DNA from 3 places in the Acidovorax radicis genome. Region 1 is predicted to be linked to each of the others. Evidence: predicted binding sites of a transcription regulator. Region 1 holds the regulator's gene; each other region holds the start of a gene.

Region 1 (2,266 bases):
CACGTATGGCTCGTGATTGCCGGCCCTGCCATTGTGGTCGTGGCGGGTTTCGTCACTCTGTGGCTCGCTATCGCGCGGCCCGATCCGGTCGTGGCGGAGGATTACTATCAACAGGGCATCGAAATCAACAAGACGCTGAAAGCCCCTGAGAAAAGTCTCGCACCTGCCATGAAAGGGCGTAACCATGCCGCGACCCCGGTGCAAGATCAACCCCGCTGAACACAAAACACCGGTCATGCCCCCATGCGGCAGGCCCTATGAAAAAGAGACGGGATGTATATGTGGACGCAACGCTTGATGTGGATTGCATGGCCAGCATTTCTCATGGCAGGGGTGCTGGAGATGCTCGTTTTTGCATTGGTGGATCCGCAGGATCTGCACTGGTTTGGGCAGCCCTTAGCGCTTTCTAGGGAAGGGGTCTATACCCTGGCCTTTTTTATATTCTGGATCATCACAATGGCCAGTGGCGCATTGACGACGCTGCTGTCATTGTCCCCGTTCGAGCTGAACCGCTGTCCTGTGCCTAACGGTGAGCGGCCAGACGACTGTCGCAAGACAAATGCATGTTCCTGATGCACTATTGAAAATACCAGTCATGGGCTGGAGCCCAGCCTACCGGCAGGAATCTCGCTACCCAGACTGGGTCAATGGCATGCCTGTTGGCTATTGACGATGCGTTTGAGCGCCTCGGTATCCAGTATGCGGACGTGCCGCTGTTTGACCTCCACAACGCCTTCTTCCACAAATTTGGAGAACGTCCGGCTGACGGTTTCGAGTTTGAGCCCGAGATAGCTTCCAATTTCTTCACGTGTCATGCGGAGCACGAGTTCAGACTGCGAAAAACCGCGAGCGTGCAGGCGTTGAACCAAATTCAGAAGAAACGCAGCAAGACGTTCTTCCGCACGCATGCTGCCAAGCAGGAGCATCACGCCGTGCTCGCGCACGATTTCGCGGCTCATGATCTTGTGCACATGGTGCTGCAGGGCCGTGACCTCTCGGGACAATTCTTCGATGCGGTCAAAGGGCATTACACAGACCTCGGCGTCTTCGAGTGCAACGGCATCGCAGGTGTGGTGATCATTGACGATGCCGTCGAGACCGATGATCTCGCCAGCCATCTGAAAACCGGTAACTTGGTCGCGGCCATCTTCAGTGGCGACACAGGTCTTGAAGAAACCCGTTCGGATGGCATACAGCGAAGTGAATGTTTCGCCATTGCGAAACAGCGTGCCGCCCCGTTTTATCTTGCGGCGAACAGCAACCACTTCGTCGATGCGCTGGAGCTGCTCTTCATTCAAGCCAACGGGCATGCACAGTTCCCGCAGATTGCAGTTGGAACAGGCGACTTTGATGGTGAGCGGGTTCATAAGCACGTGAACTGGTTGGGGTGTCAAGCGCTATACGAGCGCCGCACGAGATGGCATGGTCTCAACCGCAATGGTACGGGTGACGTGCATCAAATTGTCGCTGTTTGGCACATGCGATCAATTGATGCAGGTCAAGGACGGGCAGCTAAGGGTACGGCACAGTTTGGATGTACGCAAGGATATCTTCTCATGACCGCTGTTTCGCCTGATCTTCTGCGCCGTTTCGACGTGCCAGGGCCCCGCTATACCTCTTATCCGACCGCCGACCGTTTTGTTGAGGCCTTTGGGCAAGATGAATACGTCCTTGCCCTCGAACAACGGCGGTCCGGGACGATGGCGAAAGCGTTGCCTTTGTCCCTGTATGTGCATATTCCGTTCTGCGAGTCGCTGTGTTACTACTGCGCATGCAACAAGATCATCACCAAGCACCATGATCGCGCCGATGTTTATCTGCGATATCTGAGCCGTGAGATTGATCTGCACACTGCACATTGTGGTGGCGGGCAGGTGGTAAGCCAGTTGCACTTGGGTGGTGGCACGCCAACATTCCTGTCCGACGCGGGCCTGCGCGAACTCATGGCCATGCTCAAGCGCAGTTTTGCCTTTGCACCGGGTGGCGAATACTCCATTGAAGTTGATCCGCGCACTGTCAACGCCGAGCGCTTGGCGCTACTGCACGAGCTGGGTTTTAACCGGCTGAGTTTCGGTGTGCAGGATTTTGATGCCGAGGTGCAAAAGGCGGTGCATCGCATACAACCGGCAGAGCAGGTGTTTTCTTTGGTGGAATCAGCGCGTTCGCTGGGCTTCGACTCGGTGAATGTGGATCTGATCTACGGGTTGCCTCGCCAAACCCCAGAGTCTTTTGATCGCACGTTGGCACAGGTCGCACAGTTGCATCC
Region 2 (2,266 bases), 1.9 Mb from region 1:
TGACGATGGACGACGTCGCCAACGCCGTGGGCATTGCCAAAGCCAGCCTCTATAAGCACTTTTCCAGCAAGGAGGAGTTGTGCTGCGCTGCCATGGTGCAGATCCTCGAACGCGTGCAGGCGTATCTGGCGGGGCTGCCGGCCGAGATGCCGCCGCTTGACAAGCTCCGCGAGCTGGTGCGTTGGTCGCTGGAGCGTTTGTTGGCCAACGAGATGCCTTTGTTGCCCAGCCGCAATTCAACGCTGCGTGCGGTCCTGATGGCCAACAAGGATTACCTCAACGGACTGGTGTCGGTGAGTGACCAGATTGGCGGATGGATCACCGAGGCCCAGTCGCAAGGGGTGATCGACCCGGCATTGCCGCCGCTGGTCGTGCTTTACACGCTGTATGCGCGTGCATGCGACCCGGTGGTGAGTTTTCTCAAAGAGGGCGGCCAGCACTCCGACACAGAGATTGTCGACCTGGTCGTGCGAACCTGTTTCGACGGCCTGTCTGCGAGGTAGTTATCAGCGGGCTCTTGTGCACGCTCGTAAATCAAAAAAGAGAGCCCGGCATGCCGGGCTCTTTTGCTTTGTTCCATCCTGTCGCTTGCGTGCGCCTCGCACCAACGCGTGCCTATTTGGGCGAGATGACCTTGTCCACCACGTGAATCACGCCGTTGCGGGTGAAAACGTTGGTCGCAACGATGTGGCTCTGGCGCGTGCACTGATCGGTGGTGACCAGGCCTGCGCTGACGGTGAAGGTTTGCCCCTGCACGGCGATAACGGCGTGTTGACAGGCACTTTGGCCTTCAATAAACGCGCCGAGACCAGAGCACGTGGTGGGTCAGCACGGCCGTTGGCAGCGGTTTGTGGCTGGCGCGGCAGACTCAGCGCACGATCAGCAAGGGCACCTTGCTGTTGGCCAGAACCTGTGTCGTCACAGAGCCCATGACCAATGTGGCGATGGCGCCATGGCCGTGTGACCCCATCACCAGCAGGTCAAACCTGCCGGTGTCTGCCACCTTGGCAATGGTTTCGCCTACCGCGCCAACCTTGACCGTACGCTTGGCGTCCACACCATGGCGGCTCAGGAATTTGCACACGGGCGCAAGAATCTTTTCGGCTTCCTCGGCGTGGTAGTTGTCCACCACTTCCTTGCCCAGCGCGGCGCGGGCACGCGGGGGCAAGGGGGGCTGAACCGTCAGCACGGTGTAGGTGTGGGTGCCGCCCAGCAGCTCTTCGTGGGTGGCCAGATAGGCCAGCATTTTCTTGGTGTAGGCGCTGCCATCGACAGCAAGCAGGATGTTCATAGGTTCTCCAATAAGGGATGAGTCAGACTACTCTGCGCGGATGCCTGTTGTCTTGATGTGCGTCATGTTTTTTCTGCGCGGCGCGGTCTCATGGCGCGCGGCCCGATCATACGGTCACGACACACTGCGGCTGGAACGCCACCTGCTCGCCCTTGCGCGCATAGCCCAGCGGGTTGGCGATCACGCGGCATTCCCACGGGGTGCCATCGCTGCGCGTGCCCTGCGCCCGGTAGTCGCTGGGTGCGTGAAGATGGCCATGCAACCACAGTTGTGCATCGGGCAACAGGTCATCCAGCGCATTGCAAAAACCCGCCGTCCCCGGCACCAGCCCATAGCGGGGGTCGGCGCTGCGCAGGCTGGGCGCGAAATGGGTGACCACCACGGTCGGGCCCGTAAAAGGTTCTTGCAGCGCGGCGCGAAGCCATTGTTGGCAGACCAGCGCCTGCTGGCGCATTGGTTCGGCCAAAAAGGGCTCTCCGTGCCGCGTTCCATCGGTTTTGCGCAGGTAAAAGTTCGCGGCGCGATAGGCCTTGTCGCGCAGTTTGAGGCGAGCCCCGAGGTCGGTGATGCCCGCTTGGTCGGCGAGCGCATCAAAATCACTCCACAAGGTTGTACCGACAAATCGCACGCCATCCAGGATCAACGTTTCGCGTTCGAGCCATTGGATGCCGAGGCGATCACAGGTTTGGCGCAGTCGCAGGTGGGCGGCATCAAAGTCCTGCGCGTCATATTCATGGTTGCCGGGCACAAAAATCACCGGGGTGGGCCAGCCCGCATACTGTGGCAGTGGCGAAAACCGGGCGAGGCCAAAGTCCTCATCGCCCAGCTGTGAGCCTTCTTGGTACGAGCCCACGTCACCTGCAAGCACCAGTACATCGGCGCGGGGGGCGGGTTCCGGGGCGAAATAAGGGTGTGCCTCCAGGTGAAGGTCGGACAAAAGCTGGATATTCATGCAACGCACAGTCTACGGGCAAG
Region 3 (2,266 bases), 1.6 Mb from region 1:
ATGGCGATGGTGGCCTCCACCGTAGGTTCGCCCACCAGGATTTTCTGAAAGCGGCGCTCCAGCGCAGCGTCTTTTTCGATGTACTTGCGGTACTCGTCGAGCGTGGTCGCGCCCACGCAGTGCAGCTCGCCACGCGCCAGCGCAGGCTTGAGCATGTTGCCCGCGTCCATCGCGCCCTCGCCCTTGCCCGCGCCCACCATGGTGTGCAGCTCGTCGATGAAGACGATGGTCTGGCCTTCGTCCTTGGCCAGCTCATTGAGCACGCTTTTCAGGCGCTCTTCAAACTCGCCCCGGAACTTGGCGCCCGCCAGCAGCGCCGCCATGTCAAGCGACAGCACACGCTTGCCCTTGAGGCTTTCGGGCACTTCGCCCGCCACGATGCGCTGGGCCAGGCCTTCGACGATGGCGGTCTTGCCCACGCCGGGCTCGCCGATCAGCACGGGGTTGTTCTTGGTGCGGCGCTGCAGCACCTGGATGGCGCGGCGGATTTCGTCGTCGCGGCCGATCACGGGGTCGAGCTTGCCCATGCGGGCGCGCTCGGTCAGGTCCATGCAGTATTTGGCCAAGGCGCCGCGCTGGCCTTCGGCCTCGGCACTGTCCATCTTCTGGCCGCCGCGCACGGCTTCGATCGCGGCCTCCAGGCTCTTGCGCGTGAGGCCGTTGTCCTTGGCTATTTTTGCCGCCTCGCCCTTGCTGTCGATCACGGCCAGCAAAAACAGCTCGCTGGCGATGAACTGGTCGCCGCGCTTGATGGCCTCTTTCTCGGTAGCCTGCAGCACGCGGCCCAGCTCGGGGCCGCCTTGCACCTGGTCGTTGCCTTGCACCTGGGGCAGGCGCTTGACGGCCGCCTCGGCCGCCGCCAGCAGCCCCGGCACGTTGGCACCCGCGCGCTGCAACAGCGCCTTGGGGCCATCGTCCTGCTTGAGCATGGCCACAAGCATGTGCACGGGCTCGATGTAGGCGTGGTCATTGCCCAGGGCGATGGTCTGTGCATCGCTCAGGGCTTCCTGGAACTTGGTGGTGAATTTGTCGAGACGCATGATGGATGTCCTCCGAATTGCACAGCACTTGAGGCAGTGTGTGCCTGATTTCAAGACAGTACCCCGGCCTGCCGATTGACTTGCGTCAGTGAATCACCTCGGCGGCCCCGCCCTCAATCACTACCTTTTTGATAGCTATCCGCGCTTTATGAACAAGCGCTAGAGGCCCATTTCACTCAACATCTCAGCCTCAGAGGTAGTTCAGGAGCATTCAGGCATTGTTTGCCGTAATGCCCCAGCGCGCCAGCGCCGCATCGTCGCTCACGCGCGCATCCACCCAGCGGGCGCCCTGCGGGGTTTCTTCTTTCTTCCAGAAAGGCGCCTGGGTCTTGAGGTAGTCCATCAGGAACTCGCAGGCCTGAAAACTCTGCCCACGGTGGGCACTGGTCACGGCCACCAGGACGATCTGGTCCAGCGGCTGGAGCAAGCCCACGCGGTGGATCACGCGTGCGCCCAAAATATCAAAGCGGCGAAACGTCTCGGCCACCATCGCTTCGATGGATTTCTCGGTCATGCCGGGATAGTGCTCCAGCTCCATGGACGACACCGCATCACCCTCATTGCGGTCGCGCACCGTGCCCACAAAGCTGCACACAGCGCCCACCCCCTTGTTTTCACTGCGCAGGGCGGCGATCTCACGGGACAGGTCAAAGTCCCCGGTCTGTATGGAAACGTGGGGCAAGGTCATGGCAAGGGCTCTCTAAGGGACAGATGGCAACAAAAGAGGACGAGAGATCACGGCGACCGGTGCAGGCGGGGTGCCGCCAGCAATGCGCGCTCTTCCTCCACCACCTTGAGCAACTGCACTAACGCGGCAGATGGCGGCAACTGGGCCAGCAGGGCCTGCAGGCGCGTGACATCACCAACGGTCGGGGCCACCTTGATCTGCGCGATGGCGGCGGGCAGGTTGCCGCCCCGCACCAGCGCCAGCACCTTGGCGGGCCATTCACTTTTGTTTCGTGCCATAAATAGGTAAAAAGGTTTGTCTGTACGATTCGCACGCACTGTACCCGCACTGCGTTTTTAAAACAGGCTCCCCTCAACGCCCATGGCCACACAAACCATTCAAACCGATCTGTACAAGCTCTATCCGTCCCCGCGCAACACGGTCCGCGATGTCTTTGCACACCAGGTCTTCGTGCCCCATCCCTACGCCATCATTGACCTGGATGTGATGGAGCTGGCGGGCAAAACAACGCTGTTTGGAGCCTGCCGCCTGTCGGACA

What was found. Region 1 encodes FNR, which switches genes on or off when oxygen is low (the NO sensors DNR and NnrR bind a similar motif). Its sites were predicted from a motif close to TTGATNNNNATCAA; they were not measured.
Region 2: the regulator FNR is predicted to act here: its motif matches at 1,344-1,357, upstream of KI609_RS00745 (universal stress protein).
Region 3: the regulator FNR is predicted to act here: its motif matches at 1,116-1,129, upstream of clpB (ATP-dependent chaperone ClpB).

The regions. Positions count from the first base shown of each region.
Region 1 covers NZ_CP075184.1:3,284,789-3,287,054, reverse strand. The annotation lists gene KI609_RS15015 (FixH family protein) at 1-219, shown strand, start outside; gene KI609_RS15010 (hypothetical protein) at 280-573, shown strand; gene fnr (fumarate/nitrate reduction transcriptional regulator Fnr) at 645-1,367, opposite strand; gene hemN (oxygen-independent coproporphyrinogen III oxidase) at 1,557-2,266, shown strand, end outside.
Region 2 covers NZ_CP075184.1:169,482-171,747, forward strand. The annotation lists gene KI609_RS00735 (TetR/AcrR family transcriptional regulator) at 1-503, shown strand, start outside; gene KI609_RS00740 (fasciclin domain-containing protein) at 616-756, opposite strand; gene KI609_RS00745 (universal stress protein) at 869-1,291, opposite strand; gene KI609_RS00750 (metallophosphoesterase) at 1,398-2,243, opposite strand.
Region 3 covers NZ_CP075184.1:1,646,935-1,649,200, reverse strand. The annotation lists gene clpB (ATP-dependent chaperone ClpB) at 1-1,040, opposite strand, end outside; gene KI609_RS07535 (molybdenum cofactor biosynthesis protein MoaE) at 1,252-1,728, opposite strand; gene KI609_RS07530 (hypothetical protein) at 1,776-2,006, opposite strand; gene KI609_RS07525 (hypothetical protein) at 2,089-2,266, shown strand, end outside.